2 regions of the Arthrobacter sp. D3-16 genome follow, and region 1 is predicted to be linked to the other one. Evidence: predicted binding sites of a transcription regulator. Region 1 holds the regulator's gene; the other holds the start of a gene.
The links. The regulator Rex, encoded in region 1, represses fermentation and respiration genes when NADH is low (regulators of the CRP and FNR family bind a similar motif). The targets are predictions, from matches to a motif close to CTTGTGAANNNNTTCACAAG.

Region 1 (10,740 bases):
GCTTGGGGGTCCGCGGGGGCTGGGAGCGCATCGCCTTGTAGTGCGCGATGGCGCGGGGCACCACACAGCCGATGAGGGAGATGAACAGCAGCAGGTAGATGGCCGAGAACCAGGCCGAGGAGTACACGTCGTACAGCTGCAGGGTGTCCAGCAGCTTGCCGTAGTCCGGGTTGTCCTTAATGTACTGGGTGACCACGGACGGGTTGGCCGGACGCTGCGGGAACAGCGAGCCCGGGACTGCCGCCACGGCGAGGAGCAGCAACAGGAACAGCGCTGTACGCATGCTGGTCAGCTGGGTCCAGGCCCAGCGGAGCATGCCCATGGGTCCCAGTGCAGGCAGCGCCGCTTCCGCCTTGGCCTCTAACAGCTTGGCGCCGGCCACCGGATCGGACGACTTCTTGTCTACGTTCACGCGCTCGCTCATCAGATCGGCAACTTCACATCGGTTTGGAACCAGTACTGCAGCCCGGTCACCCAGGTGCCCCAGACGCCACTGGCCATGAGCAGCCCGAGGACCACCAGGATGCCGCCGCCAATGCGCTGGATCGCCAGCCGGTGCTTGCGGAAGAACGCCATGACACCCATCCCCCGCCGAAGCGCCAGCGCAATGAGCAGGAAGGGGATCCCCAGGCCGAGGCTGTAGACGAAGGCAAGGAACGCGCCCTTGGCGGCGGACGAGCCGCCGGAAAGGCTCAGGAGCTGGACCGCGGAGTAGGTGGGGCCGATGCACGGTGCCCAGCCAAGGCCGAACGTGAGGCCCAGGAGCGGCGCCCCCCACAGCCCGGCCGGTGGCCTGGCGTGGATTTTGGCGTCCCGCTGCAACCAGCTGAAACCGCCCATAAACACCACGCCCATAACGATCACCAGGAGGCCCAGGACCTGCGTAATCCAGGCATTCTGCGAGCCGGTGACCAGGGTGCCCAGCTGGCCGAACGCGCCGCCGAGGAGAACGAAGATCACGGAGAAGCCCAGCACGAACAGCCCGATTCCCATCAGCATCCGTCCGCGCTTCTGCTTCTCCAGGTCCACGCCCGACAGGCCCGTGACGTATCCCAGGTAGCCGGGAACCAGCGGCAGGACGCATGGGGACAGGAAGGAGACCAGTCCGGCCAGCAGCGCTACCGGAATGGCGAGGAGGAGCGAGCCGTTGAGGATGGCTTCGGCAAAGGGGCTGTTCATGGTGTCCGCGCTACTCAGCCACGGCGGCAGCGATAAGGGCTTTCAGGGTGCCCCTCTGGATTTCGCCAAGGACGCGTGACGCCACGCGCCCTTGCTTGTCCAGCACGAGGGTTGTGGGAACTGCGCCGGGAGGAACCAGGCCGGAAACAGCCAGCAGGACCCCGCCGTCCTTGTCGTCAAAGCTGGGGTACGTCAGGTTGAAGGACTTGTCGAAGGCTTCCGCGGTGGCCTTCTCGTCCCGAAGGTTGACGCCGAAGAACTGCACGCCCTGGGGCTTGAACTCCTGGTGCAGCTCTTCGAGGATGGGCGCCTCAACCCGGCAGGGGGCGCAGGCGGCGAACCAGAAGTTCAGGACAGTGACCTTGCCCTGGAAGTCAGCGGGGGCAACAGTGGTTCCGTTGAACAGCCTGCCGTTGATCTGGAGGGCGGACTTCCGATCGCCCGCCGCAAACTCGGTGACAGACCCGTCGCCGGCCACATAGTTCTTGTTGTCCCCGGCCCTTGCCTGCTCCGCGAGGGCATCTTCCTGGGCACACGCCGAAAGGCCCAGGGTCAGCGCGGTCAACGCGAGGCCGCCGGCAGCAAGGACGCTGCGGCGGGACGTGATGGGCAGGCCGGGCCGGCCCTTTTCGATAAAACTGTCAGACACTTCTAGGCTCCAGGGGTGCTGGCTGCACCGGGCAGAAGGGACGCCGCGGGTTCGCTGTACGCGACGCGCACCAGTGTGCCGTCGTCGTCGAACACCAGCGACGTGATGGAGGTCAGGGTGCACTCACGCTTTCGCGGATCGTGCCACAGGGGCTTGCCTTCCGCGCTCAGGCGGGTGGCCCAGATGGGAAGCTGGTGGCTGACCATGATCGCTTCGGGCCCCTCTGTTCCGAAGTCGCCGTCGGCCAGCTCGATGGCGCGGAGGCGCGCCTCCTGCGCCGCTGCCATAACCCTTGCCGCCTGCTGCTTGTACGGCTCGCCCCAGGAGGGCCGGAGGGGGTTAACCAGCCGCGGCCAGTGCTTGGGCCTGCGCAGTTCCGCCTTGCTGACCTTCATGCCCTCAAAGTAGTTCTCCGCCTCGATGATCCGCTCCTCCGTGTGGATGTGCAGATGCAGGGCTTCCGACGTCGGCCGGGCAGTTTCCTGCGCGCGGTCCAGTGGCGAGGCGGCCAGGTAGGTGATACGGGCCCCGTTTTCGGCGCGCTGCCGGAAGTGCTCGGCGAGGGTGCGTGCCATCTCCTGCCCCAGCTCGGAGAGGTGGAATTCGGGCAGCCTTCCGTACAAAACGCCGGCAGGATTATGGACCTCGCCGTGGCGGAGCAGATGGACAGTGGCTTGGGGCATGTTTACCAGTTTCTCAAAGATGGCGTTCGATCCGAAATCTTCTACATCCAGTAGAACTGAAATTTATGAAGAAATGTTCCGAAGGCGGGAACAAAAGATGCATATGCATGTTTATAGTAGATGCAGCAGTTAGTTGAGACTTCAACAGATGAAAGTTCAACGGCACGACCGTCAACAGGTAACACCCAAAGGAGCAACATCATGGCACTTCCCGCAGACGTCACCACCGGCACCTGGACCCTCGACAACTCCCACAGCGAGATCGGCTTCACCGTCCGCCACGCAGGCATCAGCAAGGTCCGCGGCCAGTTCAAGGAAGCAGCAGCAACCCTGGAACTCGGCCAGGACGTGGCAGAATCCCGGATCAACGCCACCATCAACACCGCCAGCTTCGACTCCGGCGATGCGAACCGCGACGGCCACGTCAAGGGCGAAGACTTCTTCGATGTGGAGAAGTTCCCCGAAATGTCCTTCGTCTCCAACGGCCTGGTGGCCAAGGGCAACAGCTACGAACTGACCGGCGACCTGACCATCAAGGGTGTCACCCGCCCGGTCACCCTGGACACCGAGTTCAACGGCGTGGCCGTGGACCCGTTCGGCAACACCCGCGCCGGCGTCTCCGCTGAAACCACCATCAGCCGCAAGGACTTCGGCCTGACCTGGAACGCTGTCCTCGAGACCGGCGGCGTGCTGGTGAGCGACAAGGTTGCCATCAACCTCGAACTCGCCTTCATCGCTCCCGCAGCGTAGTCATTCTTTCCGCCGGAACCCCGGCACCGGCCGTCGCGCCGGTGCCGGGTTCTGTCGTTAATGGGGTTCTGTCGTTGATGGCGTTCGCCGTCCCGGCGCTGCAGTGAAGCCGTGGCTCGTTGCGCAGGGGCAGTCCCTGTGCACCGAGCCACGCTGTGCCGCCGTCGGGGCGGGGCTACAGTGATGGCCATGAGCAACTTTGACAGTGCAAAGCCCCGCAACGGTTTCGCCGCCATGTTCTCGGTGGCGGGACTTCCCACGGAGCTCAAGGTCTCGTTCTGGATCTGGTTCCTGGGCGGCATCCTCGGCCTCCTGGGCGGACTGCTGGGCATGCTTGCCTCGCTGGTGCTTTTCGCCGCGGCGCCTGCTGCGGCCGCGCTGGTTCTGTTGCTGATGCTGCTGGCGGCGGCAGTGGGAGCCGCGCAGATCATCCTTGCCCTCAAGATGAAAGAGGGGAAGCAGTGGGCACGGCTCGCCCTGACAGTCCTGACGGGCATCACCCTGGTCCTGGCGCTGGTCAACCTGGCCATGCGTGTTGGCCAAGGCGGCAACTGGGCGGGCTTCCTGATCAGCCTCGCGGCAACAGTATTGCTCTGGCTGCCGAACGCGCAGGCCTGGTTTGCGGCGCAGGGGAACAGCGGCCGGCAAGGTATCGCCGGGCAAGGGCCGAACAGGGGCGGAATACCTCCCAGGAATGACTCATAAGCTGCCGGTCCGGGGGTACGGTGGACTTAAGCCATGCTGGGGGTAGGGCACAGGACCGAAACCCGGCAGCCTACCAGAACCCGCCACGCCAAAGGACAGCTCATGAGTAATCCTCCCGTCCCGCCTCCCGTGCCCAACGATCCCGAGCAGGGCAACCAGCAGCCGCGCTACGGGGAAAACGCCCCGCAGTACGGCCAGAACGCTCCACAGTACGGCCAGAATGCTCCACAGTCAGGCGCTCCGCAGTACGGCCAGAACTCTCCGCAGTATGGCCAGAACCCGCCGCAGGCTCCGGGCTTTGGCCAGCAGCCGTTTGGACAGCAGCCTTACGGCCAGTCCCCGTACGCGCAGTACCCCTCGGAGCAGCCGCAGCCCACGGGCAGCAACGGAGTGCCGCAGCTGGTCAACATCTCGTTCTGGCTGCTGATCGCCTCGGCCGCAATCTTCGTTATCTCCATGCTCACCGGGCTCACCCAACTGGACGACCCGGTATTCCGCCAGACCTTTGAGCAGCAGATGGAAGGCAGCGGAGCGGGCGTCACGTACGAGGACATCAAGGGCGTCATCGCCGGCACCCTGGTGGTCTTCGCCATCCTCGGCGCAGGGCTTTACCTGCTGGTGGCCTTCTTCATCCGCAAGGGCAAGAACTGGGCCCGCATCCTGGGCACCGTGTTCGCTGCACTGTCCATCGTCGGCCTCTTCGGTCCTCCCAGCATTGGAACCATCGGCACGCTCCTGGGGATCGCCGCCATCGTCCTGCTGTACCTGCCGGCGGCTGCCCCGTACTTCCGGAAGCAGCAGCCCTTCGCCAACCCTTACGGTGGCGGCCTGGGCAACCCCTACGGCCGGTAAGTTTTACGCACTTCCCACACCTGCGGGCGTGGGTCCCGGAACCGCCTGAAAACTAGGCGGTTTGCCCCGGGGCCTGCGCCCGTTGTGCGTGGTAGGCCAGGATCTGCAGTTCAGTGGCCATGTCCACTTTACGGAGGTTGACTCCCTCCGGCACCTGGAGCATCACGGGGGCGAAACTCAGGACACTGCGGACCCCGGCAGCAACCACACGGTCGCAGACATCCTGCGCCACGGCCGCCGGCAGCGCCAGCACCACCATATTCGCCCCGGTACGGTGGAGCACTGTTTCCAGGTCGGCCACATCGCTGACACGCAGCCACCCCACCTCATTGCCCACCACCATCTGGTCGGCGTCAAAAATGGCTACGACGTCGAACCCGCGGGATTCGAACCCGCCGTACCGTGCCAAAGCCTTGCCGAGATTGCCGGCACCAACGATGGCTACCTTCCAGTCGTGCGTCAGCCCGAGTGCCGCAGCGATGTGCCGGCTCAGGTACTGGACTTCGTAGCCAACGCCGCGGGTACCGTAGGAGCCCACGTGGGACAGGTCCTTGCGGAGCGTGGCGGAACTGACGCCCGAGGCTTCGGCGAGGGATTCGGAGGAGACGCGCTCCACTCCCTCGGCCAGCAGGGTGTTCAGGGCACGCAGGTAGAGCGTCAGCCGGGCCACCGCTGCGGGCGGAATCTGTTTGGCTGGCGTGTCCGTGGTCCCCGGAAGATCCGGGACAGCCTGGGGAGTTGAATCCAGCGAAGCCACCAGCCCCTCCCTCGCATCGCGTTGTGACTCCACTCTAGAGCCCCCCGGCCGATGCCAACAAAGCAGCCAGCCACAAAGCGCGTGCGGTCACCGGTGCTGCTCCCCTACTCGGCCAACGCCCGCTGAAGCACGCGTTCCAGCCGGACCTCATCGATCTTCCAGAAGTCGCGCTGCACGCCGTCCACCAGCACTACCGGGATTTCCTCGGCATAACGTTCCCGCAGTTCCGGCTGGTGGTCCACCAACTCTTCCGTCCACCCAAGCCCCAGGGAGGCAGTAACCCGCCCGACGGCGTCGCGCGCCTCTTCGCAAAGGTGGCAGTCAGCTTTGGTGATCAGGACGACGCTCGGTGTTGCCATGACTTAACCGTAGCCCCGTTGGCTGGGACCCGCGACGCCGACCATGTCCACCGACTGGATTGACTAGACTCAACTTCATGCCCGAGGAGAAGTACGTCGCCGTAGTCACCAAGCCGGTTGCGGCGCCGCAACCCGGCGAGGCGGCGTTCTTCGACGTGGACAACACCCTCATGCGCGGCGCCAGCCTTTTCCATGTTGCCCGCAAGATGCACCAGCGCGGAGCCTTCACCATGGCCCAGGCAGCCGGGTTCGCTTGGAAGCAGTTCAAGTTCGTGGCCCGCGGCGAAAACATGGATGACGTCCACGCCGTCCGCGACTCCGCGCTTACCTTGGCTGCCGGCATCACGGTTGACGACATCAAGGCCCTCGGCGAAGAGGTCTACGACGAGATGATCGCCTCCCGGATCTGGCCTGGCGCTAAGGCCCTGGCCGAGCAGCACCTGCGGGTCGGCCGGCGGGTGTGGCTTGTCACTGCGACTCCCATCGAAGTTGCCACGGTGATCTCCACCAGGCTGGGACTCACCGGAGCCTTGGGGACGGTCGGGGAGATTTCGGGGGGCATGTATACCGGCCGCCTGGTGGGAGACATCCTGCACGGCTCCGCGAAAGCAGTGGCTGTCCAGGCAGTAGCGGACGCGGAGGAGTTGGACCTGAAGCGCTGTTGGGCCTACAGCGACTCCTACAACGACATCCCTCTGCTGACCCTGGTGGGCCATCCGGTGGCCATCAACCCGGACGCCCGCCTCCGGCGCCACGCCCGCGACAACAACTGGCCCGTCTACGACTTCCGGGCAGGCCGCCGCGCAGCCACCTTCGGCCTCAAGGCAGCCACTGCCGGCGGCGCCGTCTACGGCCTCTGGAAAGGCTTCGCCCGCATCCGCGGCCCTCGGGCATAGCATCTCCAGGCGGGTACCCGGACAAAACAAAATGCCCGCCGCCTCGGAAGGCGACGGGCATTTCCACGCTGTTCGAAGTATCTCTACTTCTTGTTGCGGCGCTGGTGACGAGTCTTGCGAAGCAGCTTGCGGTGCTTCTTCTTGGCCATACGCTTGCGACGCTTCTTAATAACTGAACCCACGAAAGTTCCTTACAAACTAGATGCAGTACCTGTCTGATGGAAAAGTGTTCGTGGACAGAGCTACGAACTGAACAACTGACAGATTCTTACAATGACGTAAAACGTTCCTTAACAGGGTACCGCTTATCCGGAGCCGCTTCTGACCGGTGCGGCCCCGACCGGCGAAAACACGGCGATTGCGACGAAAGGACTCAGGCGGTTTCGGTGTGGCCGTCCACCACAGCACCCTTGAGGTACTGGTCCACGGCGGCTTCAGGCACCCGGTAGGAGCGGCCGAAACGCACTGCCGGCATGTCGCCGGAGTGGACCAGCCGGTAGACGGTCATTTTGGAGACGCGCATGACCTGGGCTACTTCTGCCACGGTCAGGAACTTCGCGTTGGAGAAGTTCTGTTCTGCCGACATTTCCCTATTTTCCTTTGCTGACGGATGGACAACAGTGACCCCAGGTACGTGCCAATGCGGTGTTTCCGATGCTGAGCCATCCACCAACCACCTTCTAGATACTCTAGATGCTCCTGTGGCCGATGTGAAAGTAGCAGGGTCCCCCTATTTGCACCCCCACTGTGGGGGCCTACCTCCTGCGCTTGCGGGCGGAAGCGGCGAGCTGGTCCAGCACCGAGACCGAAACGTCCCAGTCCATGCAGGCATCGGTCACGCTCTGCCCGTACACCAGCTCCGAGCGGCCGGCCTCGTGTTCCGCAACATCGAGGTTCTGCGCGCCGCCCACCAGGAAGCTTTCCAGCATGACGCCGGCAATTGCCTGCGCGGAAGCGCCGCCGTCTTCCAGCTGCGCACCGATCTCCAGCGCCACTTCTGCCTGGCGGTGGTGGCTCTTGCCGCTGTTGGCGTGGCTGGCGTCAACGATGAGGCGCGGGTTAAGGTGCTTGGCTGCCAGCTTGGCGGAGGCTGCCTCGACGTCGGCAGCTGAGTAGTTGGGGCCCTTGCGCCCGCCCCGGAGGATCACGTGGGTGTCGGGGTTTCCCGCGGTTGCAACCAGCGCCGCCCGGCCGTCGCCATCGATGCCGAGGAAGGCCTGGGCTGCGCCGGCAGCCCCGCAGGCGTCGATGGCCACCTGCAGGTCGCCGTCGGTCCCGTTCTTGAAACCGATGGGCATGGAGAGCCCGGAGGCGAGCTGCCGGTGGATCTGGCTCTCGGTGGTGCGGGCCCCGATGGCGCCCCAGGAGATGAGGTCCGCCATGTACTGCGGGCTGATCGGCTCCAGGAATTCGGTGGCGGTGGGGAGCCCGAGCGCGGTGACCTGCTGCAGGAAGTGCCGGGCGGTCCGGAGGCCGGTGACCATGTCGTGGCTGCCGTCCAGGCGGGGATCGTTGATCAGGCCCTTCCAGCCGACGGTGGTGCGGGGCTTTTCGAAGTAGGTCCGCATCACGATGAGCAGGTCTTCCTTGTGCTTTTCGGCCTGGCTGACCAGCCGCCGTGCGTACTCCAGCCCGGCCTTCGGATCGTGGATGGAGCACGGTCCCACGATCACCAGCAGGCGGTCATCCACACCGTCCATGATGGCGCGGACTTCGTCACGTCCGCGTTCGACGACGTCCGCCACCCGGGCGTCCAGCGGCAGCTCCGCGATGAGTTCAGAGGGCGTGGGCAGCGCAGTGAACTCACTGACGCGCAGGTTAGAGGTGGATTTTGCCGCGGCTTCACCATGGGGGTTGCCGGCGGTGGTGTTTGCGGGGGCTGTCGCGGTGCTCATGTTCGGGTCCTGTTCCAGATATGAAGCGGGCCCAGATCAGAACCCGCCGGAGAAACGGCGAAGGGCAGAGAATAATCTCTGCCCTGTTGGCTCTGAAGGAAAGTTGGATGCGTGTCAGTTAGACGCGGGCCCCTCCAGAGCCAACGAAAAATACGCATACCAACGGTTTGTCATGCCATGAACCATAACGGCGGGCCGCCGTGGCCGCAAACTGTTACGTCGCATCACGCGCCAGGCTTGCCACCAGCTCCGCGTGTTTCTGGTCGGTCAGGCGGTACCAGTACATGATCCCGACGGAGGCCAGCACCAGGGCCCCCGGCAGCAGCCCTGCCGCCGCCCTGATGGCCAGGGTGGCAGCCTCAGACTGCTCCGCAGTACCCGAAACGTAGCCGCCCCAGGCGAGCGAGAAGGCAACGACGGCGGCCCCGAATCCCATGCCAAGTTTCCGGGTGGCGGCCAGGAGCGCGTAGTTGATTCCCTGGACCCGGACTCCCGTTTTCCACTCACCGTATTCCACGGTGTCGGCGATCAGGGCCCAGGTCACGATGCTGACGCAGGCCGACGCAAGGAGCCCCAGGATGAGGCCCGCCAGGCCGAGCAATGGAGTGTCAGCGGGGGCTAGGAAGACCAGCACGCCGCCCGCCGCCCCGAATGCGCCGCCAACGCTGTAAACAGCCCGCTTGCCCCATCGGGCGACCGGAAGCGGCATCAGGACGGCCAGCGTCAGCGTGATCACCACTTGGGCGGCGGCCATGACCGGGAAAAGGTCCACCCGGGAGAGGACATCGCGGAGGTAATAGAACTGGGACGCGCCGGTGGCAGAGGTTCCGGTGACGAAAAGGACGGAACTCACGCAGAGGATCACCAGCGGGGAATTTGCCTTGAGGGCTGCAACGCTCTGGCGAAGGGTGATCTTGGGGACGCTGCCGGGGACCCGCTCAACGCATACTAGGCCTGTGAAGCAATAGAGCAGTGAACCAACGACGGCGAAAGTGATCGTCAGCCAGGTGAAGATCTGCTGCATGTCCTGCCCGGCACCGAGGAGCGGTGCAATGAAAAAGCCAAGGGTGGCGCCAACCGAGAGGCCACCGATGGTTCGGGCTCCACCGAGCCTGGCGCGTTCTTTGGCGTCTTGGGTCATGGCCCCCACCAGGCACCCGTAAGGGACGTTGACCATGCTGTAGGCGACACACACCAGGGCGTAGGTGCAGTAGGCGTACAGAAGCTTCAGGGACGGATCGACGTCGGGAACATGGAACACCGCCACGCTCAGCAGCAGGGGAATGAAGCCGAACATCAGGAACGGGCGGAACTTTCCCCACCGCTTGCTTGGCACACGGTCCACGATGCGGCCGGCCGCTATGTCGGTGAAGGCGTTAAAGACCCGCGCAACCAGCAGCAATGTTCCAGCGGCCGCTGCCCCGATCCCCGCAACGTCCGTGTAATAGACGAGCAGGAACATGTTTCCGGTACTGATGATCATGCTGTTGGCCGCATCGCCCGCACCGTAGCCGAGAACGCTGAGCTTGCTGAGTTTCTTCATTGCTTCCTTGTCCGCCGCGACGAGAAACCGCTTTCTCAGCCAGCCCGCAGGAAGAAACTTACCCCAAAATTTTGCGCAGAAACAGCAATTGCCTGATCCAGTGGTGTTCCTGGCCGCCTTCGTGGTTGTTAAACCGGTAGACCTCGATGTCCTTGTCCGCTCCGGTTCCGGATGAATCCGCGGCACCGGTGCCGTAGGCATTGAAGCTGGCGAAGACGGTGGACGGCGGGCAGATATCGTCCATCTGGGCAGCGGAGTACAAGGCCGGCGCGGTGGCCCAGCGGGCGAGGTTGACGCCGTCGAAATACCGTAGGACCGCGAGCATCGGTTCATACCTGTCCCGGTGCCGGGCCAGGAAAGCCGCGATCTCCGGATACGGGCCGCGCGGCGTGATGTCGACGGCGCGGGGAAAGTCCTGCAGGAACGGAACGTCCGGCAGTGCCGCCACTACGCCGTCGAGCCTGCCAGCCGC
Region 2 (10,740 bases), 910 kb from region 1:
CTGGCCTTGGCGAGCTTGGGGTTGATGATCACCTGGCAGTACCCCTGCTCCGGATGCTTGGCGTAGTAATTCTGGTGGAATTCCTCGGCAATGTAGAACCGGGGGAGCCTGCTGACCTCGGTGACTATGGGGTTCGCCCACAGGGCCTGGTTCCGTTCGATGGCTTCCTCGAAGAGGATCTTCTCTTCGGTGGTCTCGTAGAACATGGACGAGCGGTACTGGGTGCCGACGTCGTAGCCCTGCCGGTTGAGCGTTGTGGGATCGTGCAGGGCAAAGAACATGTCCAGGATGACCTCGGCCGGAATCACGTCCTCGTCAAACGTCACGGCCACCACTTCGGCATGGCCGGTGGTGCCGTTGCAGACCGAGTAGTAGTCCGGATGGGGATCGTGGCCCCCCGTGTAGCCGGACACCACTGAGGTGACGCCCTTGGTCTTCTGGTAGACGGCGTCGAGGCACCAGAAGCAGCCTCCGCCCAAAACAAAAGTTTTCATGACCTCTTCAATGGTTCGCGGCACCGGATGATTCCCCGGCCGTTGTGCAGCGCCCCTTCAAACATGCGGTCCGGACGGGGTGATGGGGTAAAACTAAGACTATGGAACCTGTGGACACTGACGTTACCGGCCAGGAGAATCACGACGCCGACGTACCCTCCGGCGCGGAGGCAGCGGCCCGCCAGCCCCAGGCTCCCACCCTGGGTGAGCTGCTCCTGGCGGTGGAGGAACTGTGGCCTGAGTCCCTGGCGGAGCACTGGGACGAGGTTGGGCTGGTGGCGGGGCACCCCTCCGCTGCCGTGACCCGGGTGATGTTTGCCGTGGACCCCACGCTCGAGGTCATTGAGGAGGCAGTGGAATGGGGTGCGGAACTCCTGATCACCCACCATCCGCTGCTGCTCAAGGGTGTCACCACAGTCGCTGCCACCACCCCCAAGGGCCGGGCCGTCCACCGGCTCATCGAATCGGGCACCGCCCTCCTGACCGTGCACACCAACGGTGATTCCGCCGTCGGGGGCGTGTCCGACGTGCTTGCCGATGCGCTGGGCCTGCAGGACGTTGCGCCGCTCACCGTGGCAGCGAATGGCCTTCCGGAAGAGGGAATCGGACGCGTCGGTGACCTGGCGGACGCCATGACCCTGGGCGATTTCGCAGCACGTGTCTTTGGCATACTGCCTTCCGTGGCGGGGGGAGTGCGCGTCTCGGGAGACAAGGACGGCCTGGTGCAGCGGGTTGCAGTCTGTGGCGGCGCCGGGGATTCGCTGTTTAATGAGGTGCGTGCCAGCAACGCTGACGTCTATGTCACCGCTGATCTTCGCCACCACCCGGCCTCCGAGGCGCGGGAAGCGGCATTGAACGGCCGGCCCTACCTGGTGGACGTCTCGCACTTCGCCAGCGAGTGGCTGTGGCTGCCGGCAGCCGCCGCAGCGCTGGGGAACGTCCTCGCAGACCAGGGACACGACGTCGAAATCCAGGTCAGCACCACCAACAGCGATCCCTGGGACTTCATCCTCACTCCGGGCTAAGCTTGGCGCCGCGAGGCGGGAGAGCAGGCCAGGCGCTAGAGTCTAGGAAGCGCCGTTCAGGTGCCCGGCTCCGGCCGGAAGTGATAAACGGAGGTAACAGTGGCGAAGGCAGCACCGGCAGAACAGTTGAAGTTGCTTGAGCTGCAGGGGCTGGATGCCAGGCTGAAGTCGCTCGCCAACCGCCGCCGCTCGCTGGAGAACGATCCCAGGATCAAGGATCTTGAAGCCGCCCTTTCCGTCGCCAACGGAGAGCTGGGTGCCGCGAAGGTGGCGGTTCACGATGCCGAGGCAGAATTGAAGCGCGCCGAGGCGGACGTGGAGCAGGTTGCCTCCCGGATCGAACGGGATGAAGCAAGGCTCAACAGCGGAACCGGACTGTCCAAGGACCTGGTCGCCTTGCAGAAGGACATCGCCTCCCTGAACAAGCGGCGTTCGGACCTGGAGGACGTGGAGCTCGAGGTCATGGAACGGCTCGATTCGCTCCGGGCCAGGCAGGCCAAGCAACAGGGGATCGTGGACGACATCCAGGGATCCTTCGGCAGCATCCGGGCCGAGTTGGATGCAGCCCTGGCCGAAGTTGAGGCGGAAGCCAGTGGGCTCCGCAACCAGCGTTCAGCCTTTGCCGCCACCCTCGACGCCGGAATGCTGGCTGTGTACGAAAAGACCCTGGCGAAGCGCGGAGTGGGCGCCGCGAGGCTGTTCCACGGAACGTCCGAGGCTTCGGGAATGAAGTTGAGCCCCGGCGACCTCGCGGAGATCAAGGCAGCGGCAGCTGACGACATTGTGTTCTGCCCGGACTCCGGCGCCATTCTGGTGCGTTCCGACGAGTGGGCCTGACCCACCTGGCTGGCATGGAACGCCGTCAAGCGGCGTTTTCACAGCGTTGCTTGCGACCTCAGTTGGGAGGGACGCGCGAACCAGCCCGGCAGGATGATGTCCAGCGCGTGCGGCTTCCGCGCTGAGCCCTCCACAAGTTCGGCCTCCCACTTTTCGCGGCTGGCCTTCAGCAACTGCGCGGGTGACTCCGGTGCCTTGCCCCGCCGGGCCAGGAGATGCCGTGCCAGCTCGCCGCGGGTGTGCTTGGCAAAGTGGCTGACTACCTTCCGCACCCCGTTGACCTCGGTGAAGACGTTGACGGCGACTGTTTGCGCGGCCGGCGGAGCCCACGCTGCCGCATAGGTGCTGGACCGGCAATCCACCAGCAGGTGCCCGGAAACGGCACCGGCCAGGGCGTCGGCGAGTTGCGGTTTCCAGAATGAGGCGAGGCGTCCGACGTCGGGCAGCGCCGTTCCCATGGACAGCCGGTACGCGGGCACACTGTCGCCGAAGCGGATGGCGCCCCAAAGCGCCGAAATGACGAGGACCGACTCATCCGCCTTTCGGCGCTGTCCGGCGGTAAGTGTCTTGTAGCCCAGGGCGTCGTAAAGCACCCCTGAATAGATCTGGTGCGCCGGAGCCGCCGGTTCAGCATGGAGCCTGGTGTTGCGGTCGACATCGTCCTTCAGCGACGCCCCGACCCCCAGCAAAGCGAGGGCGTCCTCGTGCGCGCTCACCGTGCCCAGCGCGTCAAGCACCTTTGCCCGGCAGGAGTTCAGCTGCGGGAAGCTCAACGAGGGCCAGTCGACGGCGGATCCGCGGACCGCGGGTGTCTTGCCTTCAGAAGGGGGAAGCAGAATCAGCACCGTCCGATCCTACCGGCGGAGGGAAAGCGGCACGGCGCCGGTAGACTGGATCCGGATGGGTTGACCAGGCGGCCGCGCGTCACGCAAGTGGCTCGAGGAACGTCCGGGCTCCACAGAGCAGGGTGGTGGGTAACGCCCACTCGGGGTAACCCGCAGGCCAGTGCCACAGAAAACAGACCGCCTGGGTCGCGCCGGTTTGAAAGCGGCACGAAACAGGTAAGGGTGAAACGGTGGTGTAAGAGACCACCAGCTTCCCGGGTGACCGGGAAGGCTAGGTAAACCCCACCCGGAGCAAGGCCAGACAGGGCGCGTTTGAGGGCTGCTCGCCCAAGTGTCCGGGTAGGCCGCTGGAGGGCGCCGGCAACGGCGTTCGTAGATGGATGGCCGCTACTCCCGCACCGGTAACGGGGCAGGAGCACAGAACCCGGCGTATCGGTCAACCCATCCACTTAACCGGTTTGACCTTGGAAGCTGCGTTGGGGATGCTGAACCGTGCCCTCTACTACTGATGGACAATCCGGGCCGGGGACCGCCCCGCGGCCAGTCCCTGCTCCGGGCAGGCAAGTTGTTGCCCTGCTTGGTTTCCTCGCCCTCTCGTATGCCGTCTGCATGCTCGCCTCCATCCCGATCATCCTTAACTCCAACGGGTGGTTTGCCGGTTCGATCAAGGCCCCGTGGATGCCCGCGGGATGGATGTTCCGCACCGCCTGGCTTTCGCTGTACGCGGGGATCGCCGTGGCCGCGTGGCTGGTCTGGCGGAGGGGAGCCATGGTCCGGCCGGTGGCACGCATGTATGTCCTCCAGCTCGTGTTCAACCTGGCCTGGCCCATCACCTTCTTTGGCCTGTACCCCATGATCGGCACAGCCGCCTTGTGGATCGCCCTGGCGGTGATCGGAGCATTGGCCTTTGTCCTGGTCCTCCTCATCCTGCGGTTCGGCCCCGTCAGCCCGGCCGCCGGGCTGCTGGTGCTGCCCTACTTCTCGTGGGTGATTTTCTCCGCCAGCCTCAACCTTTATTCCGCCGTCCATAACTGAGGCGGCACCAGGGGGCGCGGAAACCTGGTGTGAGTGATTTCACGCGGCTCGGGCCGCTCCCGGGCAGTCTGCCAAATTAGAATAGATACCGGACGCAGGAGTTCTTCCGCCGGAGTTGCGTTCGCAACCGGCGGTTTTCTTTTGCACACGATCCAGGCACCTGGGGGACAATCCCCGCAGGTGCCGGTGCCCCTGGACACCATCAGGTGGCCGACATCCGTGTACGAGGACGTACGCGGCTGAACCGAGGAAGGTATTTCTGTGAGCCAGACGTCAGATTCTTGTCTTGATACGTGGATGGGCCGGGAGGCCCTCGCCGAGGCCATGATTCCGGTGATCGGCCGGCTGTACCGCGAAAACAACGTGGTGACCAGCATCCACGGCCGGAGCCTGATCAACAAGTCCACCATGAACATCCTCAAGGCACACCGCTTTGCGCGCCGCATGAGCAAAGATGAGCTGCTGCTGGAGGAAACTGCTCCGCTCCTGAACACCCTGGCGGGGCTGGAGCTCGGCGCGGCAGCGATCGACATCGCCCGGCTGAACCAGAAGTTCAAGGAAGAGGGCGGCGACGCCACTTTGGAGGAGTTCCTCCGCGAGGAACTCGCCGAGATCGTGGGCAAGCGCGGCGGCGACGACCGCACCAGCACCGACGTCGTGCTGTACGGTTTTGGCCGCATCGGCCGGCTCCTGGCCCGCCTCCTGATTGAAAAGGCAGGCGGCGGCCACGGCCTGCGGCTGCGTGCGATCGTTGTGCGCCGGGGCTCCGACAATGACCTGTCCAAGCGTGCGAGCCTGCTGCGCCGCGACTCGGTGCACGGTTCCTTCGAAGGCACCATCCGCGTTGACGAGGCGGCCAACACCATCACCGCCAACGGTGTCCAGGTGCAGGTGATCTACTCGGACAACCCGGCCACCATCGACTACACCGCCTACGGCATCAACAACGCACTGGTGGTGGACAACACCGGCCGCTGGCGTGACGCCGAAGGCCTGTCCCAGCACCTGAAGAGCAAGGGTGTTGCACGGGTGCTGCTGACCGCTCCGGGCAAGGGCGAGCTGAAGAACATCGTCCACGGCATCAACCACCGCACCATCGAGGACACGGACCAGATCGTGTCCGCGGCTTCCTGCACCACCAACGCCATCACGCCGGTGCTGAAGGCCATCAACGACAAGTTCGGTGTTGTCCACGGGCACGTGGAGACGGTCCACTCCTTCACGAACGACCAGAACCTGATTGACAACTTCCATAAGGGCGACCGCCGCGGCCGTTCGGCAGCCCTGAACATGGTGATCACCGAGACCGGTGCCGCCAAGGCTGTGGCCAAGGCCCTGCCCGAACTTCTGGGCAAGCTCACCGGCAGCTCCATCCGCGTCCCCACCCCGGACGTTTCCCTGGCCATCCTGAACCTGAGCCTGGAAAACGGGACCACCAAGGATGAAGTCAACGAATACCTGCGGGAGATGTCCCTGCACTCGGACCTGCGCAAGCAGATCGACTACATCGACTCGCCTGAGGTGGTTTCCACCGACTTCGTTGGTTCCCGCCGTGCGGGCATCGTTGACGGCCTCGCCACGATCTCGAACGAAAAGAACCTGGTGCTCTACGTCTGGTACGACAACGAGTTCGGTTACAGCTGCCAGGTGGTCCGCGTTATGGAGGAGATGGCCGGTGTAAACCCCCCGTCCTTCCCCGCCAAGGAATCAGCCGCAGCCCTGGCTGCAATTTCCGTCTGATCCACCCCTTCGGCCAATCTCGATTTCCCGGCTGACTCTCTGGAATCAGCCGGGAATCGGGACCACACTTGTGCCATGGATAAAGATTCGACGCTCCAGCACGAAACCACCCTGGAACACGCACTGGATGTGGCAAAGGCGAACCACAAGGAGGCTGTCCGCCTGCTTGAAGGGGCCCGCGTCGCCCACGCATCGGGCGACGTCGGCGAAGACCGGGTGCGGCAGCTTGAGGGACTCCTGGCCATCGCCGAGGAGGACCTCCGACGGGTGATGCGGGAGCAGTAGCTCCGCCGGTGTGACCTTCCACCCGGCCTCCACAGTGTGGATATCGGCGGGGATGGCAGCCGGCTGTCCTAGGCTCTTCTGGTGCGTAAACATACCGGAAGGGCAGGCATCCCGTGACCGTGACCTGGTCCGCCTATCGGCGTGCCCGGCGCCGTTCCCGGCAGGCATGGGTAGTACTCGCTGTTGCTGCTGTCTCGGTGTTGGGGGCCCTGTTCTGGTTCTTCACCGCCGGCCAGTTTGCCGTAGCGGAGCCCTCCGCGTCCGGGCCCACAGCAGCCCCCGTCTTTGACCCTGCCTGGATGAAGCCCGTTGTGTCCGTCTATCCGGTGCCCCCAGGAACTGCCCTCTCAGCGCTCGACGGGCTTGCCGTGAAAGGACGCGCGGCCAAGGACGACTATAGCCGGGAGGCTTTCGGGCAGGCCTGGCAGGACGTTGACCGCAACGGCTGTGATACCCGCAACGACATCTTGCGGCGTGACCTTGCGGCTGTTGTGTTTATGGAAGGGTCCAAGTGCCGTGTGGCAGCCGGCTCCTTCCACGAACCGTATATTGGGCAGTTCATGGACTTCCGCCGGGGCTCGGAAAGCAGCCGGGCAGTCCAGATTGACCATGTCGTCGCCTTGGGGGACGCGTGGCAGAAGGGCGCCCAGGGGCTCACGGCAGGGGAGCGCCAAAGCCTCGCCAACGATCCGCTGAACCTCATCGCTGCGGACGGACCCGCCAACCAGCAGAAGAGTGCCGGCGATGCAGCCACGTGGCTCCCCAAGAACAAGTCCATCCGCTGCCACTACGTGGCCCGCCAGATCTCCGTCAAGGCTGCTTACGGCTTGTGGGTCACCGAGGCGGAGAAGGACGCCATGAAGCGCGTGCTCGGGTCCTGCCCGGACCAGCAGACGATTTCGGCCCGCTAAGGGGTGCGCGCTGTCCGCTGATCCTCGGATGCCGACGCACGGGGAGGCCACCCCTCGCCCCGCCATCGGACCTAGTGGCCGAAGGGGTCCGGGTCCACGCCCGGCATCCAGGTCAGTCCGGGAACTCCCCAGCCGTTTTTCTTAGCCTGCTTCATGGCCTTGCGGGCGTAGCGGTCCATGAGGCGGTTGACGTAGAGCTTGCCGTCAAGGTGGTCGTACTCGTGCTGCATCACGCGGGCGAACCACCCGGTCGCCTCGAACTTCACCGGCTGCCCAAAGCCGTCAAAGCCCTCCACCCGCGCCCACTCGGCACGCTTCAGCGGATACTGCCCACTGGGGAAGGACAGACAGCCTTCCTCTTCCTCGTCGGGGTCCGGGACAGCCCCGGAAATTTTGGACAGGGTGAGGACCGGGTTAACCAGCACGCCGGTGGGGGGAGCGCCGTCGTCATTGGCGAATTTGTAGACGAAAATCCTTTTGCCCACACCAACCTGCGGCGCCGCGAGGCCAACACCGTTGGCTGCGTCGTTCGTTTCGAACATATCCGCGATCAGGGTACGCAGTTCGTCGTCGAAAACTTCCACCTCGGCTGCCCTGCGGTGCAGCACGGGCTCCCCCCAGATGGTGATTGGCAGAACAGTCATCCCAAGGTCCTTCAGCAGTATCCTGTGCAAAAGAAAGGAGGCCACACCGGATATCCGGTGCAGCCTCCTTTGCGGACGGCTGAAATACCATCCTGTGAGGGTGAGCTACGGGGGTTGAACCCGCGACCTCCTGGACCACAACCAGGCGCTCTGCCAACTGAGCTAAGCCCACCATGCGCCCTGCAGATTTACCGGTGAACCGGCTCTCTGGAAAGGCAACTCAAATAGCTTACCTGCTCTTCAAGGGTGCTTTGTCCACTTTTGCCGATTTCACTGAAAATTCCCGCAAACGTGGCGCAAATTACGCTTCGGGCTGCTGGGGATCGCCGGCGGTGGTGATGCGCTTCGCAATCTGCTGCGCCGTGGCGCTGTCCGGTCCGGGCGGCGGAACGAACACGGCTTCCCGGTAGTAGCGCAGTTCATCAATGGAATCCTTGATGTCCCCGAGAGCGCGGTGGCCGCCCTTCTTGGCGGGCGACTGGAAGTAGGCCCTGGCGAACCAGCGCCGGGAGAGTTCCTTGATGGTGCTCACGTCGATAACGCGGTAGTGCAGGTGCTCCACTACGGATGGCATGTCGCGGGAGAGGAACACTCGGTCAGTGCCCACCGAGTTGCCTCCCAGGGGTGCCTTGCGCGGATCAGGCACCCACTTTTCGATGTATTCCATGACTGCTGCCTCCGCCGCGGCCATGGTGGTTCCGTGAGGGAGCTCCTTGAGCAACCCGGACTTGGTGTGCATGTCCCGGACGAAGTCGTTCATCTGGGCCAGGGCAGCATCATCGGGTTTGATCACTACGTCCACCCCGTCACCGAGGATGTTCAGTTCGGAGTCCGTGACCAGGGCCGCCACCTCGATCAAGGCGTCGTTCTTGATGTCCAGACCGGTCATTTCGCAGTCGATCCAGACGATTCGTTCGTTAGATATAGGCACCCGACCAGCCTACCGTTACACCTCCCGGCTACCTGCCGGTGCTAGGATTTCGGGTACGCGGCGGGACCAGTTGCTGTCGTTGTAACCGCCTCGGCCGGCCCGTGCAGCCCGCCGGGCAGAACCGCGCCAAGCAAAGAGCGCAAACCCAAGAGATTGGACGATCCTGACATGACGGCGCCTGTGCCTGCAGCGGGGGAGCTGGCGGCCGCGGACACTGCCGCCGCAGCAGTAGTCGGGGCCGAAGTCGACAATCCCCGCTCGCCGCTCCTGGCCGGATTCGCGGGGTCAATGTTCATGCTGGTCGGGTCCCTGGGGGTGGGCTGGCTCGCTCCGGTCTCGGAACTCCGCCGGATGCCGCTGTTCATCTGGATGCGTGCAGAAGCAGCAGGAGTGGCCCTGTCCATCGTCCTGCTCGCGATTGGCGGGATGCTCCTGGTCCGTGCCTGGCTCCGGCTGGGCCAGCGCGTGCGTGTCTGGGGAGAAGAAGCGCGCAAAGCGACACTGATGGCAGTAGTCGCCTGGGGACTGCCCATGATGTTCAGCGTGCCGCTGTTCAGCCGTGACGTGTACGCCTACATCGGCCAGGGCCGCCTGATGGTGGAGGGCTTCAACCCGTACGAGAACGGCATCTCGGCGTTATCGAACTACTTCCAGTTGGGCGCCGACAAGATGTGGACCGAAGCGCCGGTTCCCTACGGGCAGCTGTTCCTATGGATCGAACAGTTCGTTGTGTGGGCCACCAACGTCCAGCCTGAGACCAGCGTGATGCTGTTCCGGCTCGTGGCCGTAGCCGGCGTGGTCCTCTGCGTGATCTATGTCCCGAAGCTTGCCGAACTGCACGGGGTCAATCCCCACCGTGCCCTGTGGCTTACGGCGGCCAACCCCCTCTTCCTCACCAACTTCATCGCCAGCGTCCATAATGACGCCCTGATGATTGGCCTTGCGTTGGCGGGGCTTTACTACTCGGCCACACGCCGGGTGGTCCGGGGCATCGTCCTGGTGACACTCTCGATCGCCGTCAAACCCATCACCATTGTTTTCCTGCCCTTCATTGGACTGCTGTGGGCCGGGAAGAACGCGGGCTGGCTTCGCAGGTTCGCTTTTTGGGGACTCACAGCGGGATTGAGCCTCGGGATCCTGGCCTTGATGAGCCTGGTGAACGGTTTCGGCTTCGGCTGGATCAACGGGCTCTCGGCACCGGGGAGCATCTTCATCTGGTACGCGCCGGTCGGGCTGATCGGATTGGTGGTCGCCTCACTGGCTAACTCGTTCGGGCTGGACGGATGGCTCCTCGCCGATTGGGTGTTCGACGCCGGGAAGCTGCTGGCCGTGGGAATCGTCGGCTGGCTGATCTTCAGGGGTGAGCACGACCGCCTGATCCGCCGGCTGACTCTTGCGTTTGCGGCGATTGTAGTGCTGGCGCCGATGATCCAGTCCTGGTACGTGGTGTGGCTGATCCCGTTGTTTGCCGTGACCGGCATCCGCAACGACTGGCAGGTCAAGGCCCTCTACTTTGTGGTCTCGTTCTTTATGATTTACGCCATTTCGGACCAGCTGGAGGTTTTCCCTTACCTTCAGACCGCGGACCTTGGGTTGGCGCTGGCCCTGGCGCGCGTAGCCGCTGCCGTGACCGGACTGCTGTTCGGCCTCTACCTTGTCTTCTGGGATCCCCGCACCCGAAGCCTGTTCCGGAAGAGTTCCAATCCCGTGGTTGAGCGCCCCGTCATTTAGGCAGGTGCTTCAACGCCTCCTGGCGTGACAGCGGGCTCATCCTGTGTCCGCGTGCAGCCACGAAATCCGACACCCAGCCCGGCTCCGTCTTTGCGTACTCACGCAGGGCCCAGCCGATCGCCTTCCTGATGAAGAACTCCGGGTCGGCAAGGTTCGCATCGATGACGCGGCGCAGGAGTTCGGGATCAGTGCCCGCTTTGGCTTTGAGCTGGGCCGTGATCGAGGCCCGCCTGATCCAGACGTCCGGGTCTGTGCTCCAGCC

Region 2: M1D32_RS08555 (glyceraldehyde-3-phosphate dehydrogenase) is a predicted target of Rex. The motif match lies at 4,263-4,282, and genes of this name have one in related genera.

What each region holds. Positions count from the first base shown of each region.
Region 1 is NZ_CP096437.1:879,806-890,545, reverse strand. Features, by position in the region: gene resB (cytochrome c biogenesis protein ResB) at 1-424, opposite strand, end outside; gene M1D32_RS04300 (cytochrome c biogenesis CcdA family protein) at 424-1,179, opposite strand; gene M1D32_RS04295 (TlpA family protein disulfide reductase) at 1,190-1,792, opposite strand; gene M1D32_RS04290 (histidine phosphatase family protein) at 1,831-2,511, opposite strand; gene M1D32_RS04285 (YceI family protein) at 2,713-3,261, shown strand; gene M1D32_RS04280 (hypothetical protein) at 3,451-3,966, shown strand; gene M1D32_RS04275 (hypothetical protein) at 4,069-4,818, shown strand; gene M1D32_RS04270 (redox-sensing transcriptional repressor Rex) at 4,871-5,575, opposite strand; gene M1D32_RS04265 (glutaredoxin family protein) at 5,680-5,934, opposite strand; gene M1D32_RS04260 (HAD family hydrolase) at 6,012-6,830, shown strand; gene M1D32_RS04255 (30S ribosomal protein bS22) at 6,914-7,012, opposite strand; gene M1D32_RS04250 (helix-turn-helix domain-containing protein) at 7,204-7,416, opposite strand; gene M1D32_RS04245 (3-deoxy-7-phosphoheptulonate synthase) at 7,586-8,725, opposite strand; gene M1D32_RS04240 (glycoside-pentoside-hexuronide (GPH):cation symporter) at 8,940-10,268, opposite strand; gene M1D32_RS04235 (acetylxylan esterase) at 10,327-10,740, opposite strand, start outside.
Region 2 is NZ_CP096437.1:1,785,165-1,795,904, forward strand. Features, by position in the region: gene msrA (peptide-methionine (S)-S-oxide reductase MsrA) at 1-494, opposite strand, end outside; gene M1D32_RS08530 (Nif3-like dinuclear metal center hexameric protein) at 596-1,519, shown strand; gene M1D32_RS08535 (zinc ribbon domain-containing protein) at 1,619-2,356, shown strand; gene M1D32_RS08540 (YaaA family protein) at 2,395-3,201, opposite strand; RNA gene rnpB (RNase P RNA component class A) at 3,258-3,649, shown strand; gene M1D32_RS08550 (TspO/MBR family protein) at 3,694-4,236, shown strand; gene M1D32_RS08555 (glyceraldehyde-3-phosphate dehydrogenase) at 4,534-5,976, shown strand; gene M1D32_RS08560 (hypothetical protein) at 6,052-6,261, shown strand; gene M1D32_RS08565 (HNH endonuclease family protein) at 6,375-7,172, shown strand; gene def (peptide deformylase) at 7,244-7,816, opposite strand; tRNA gene M1D32_RS08575 (tRNA-His) at 7,916-7,988, opposite strand; gene orn (oligoribonuclease) at 8,118-8,705, opposite strand; gene mptB (polyprenol phosphomannose-dependent alpha 1,6 mannosyltransferase MptB) at 8,916-10,478, shown strand; gene M1D32_RS08590 (DNA alkylation repair protein) at 10,471-10,740, opposite strand, start outside.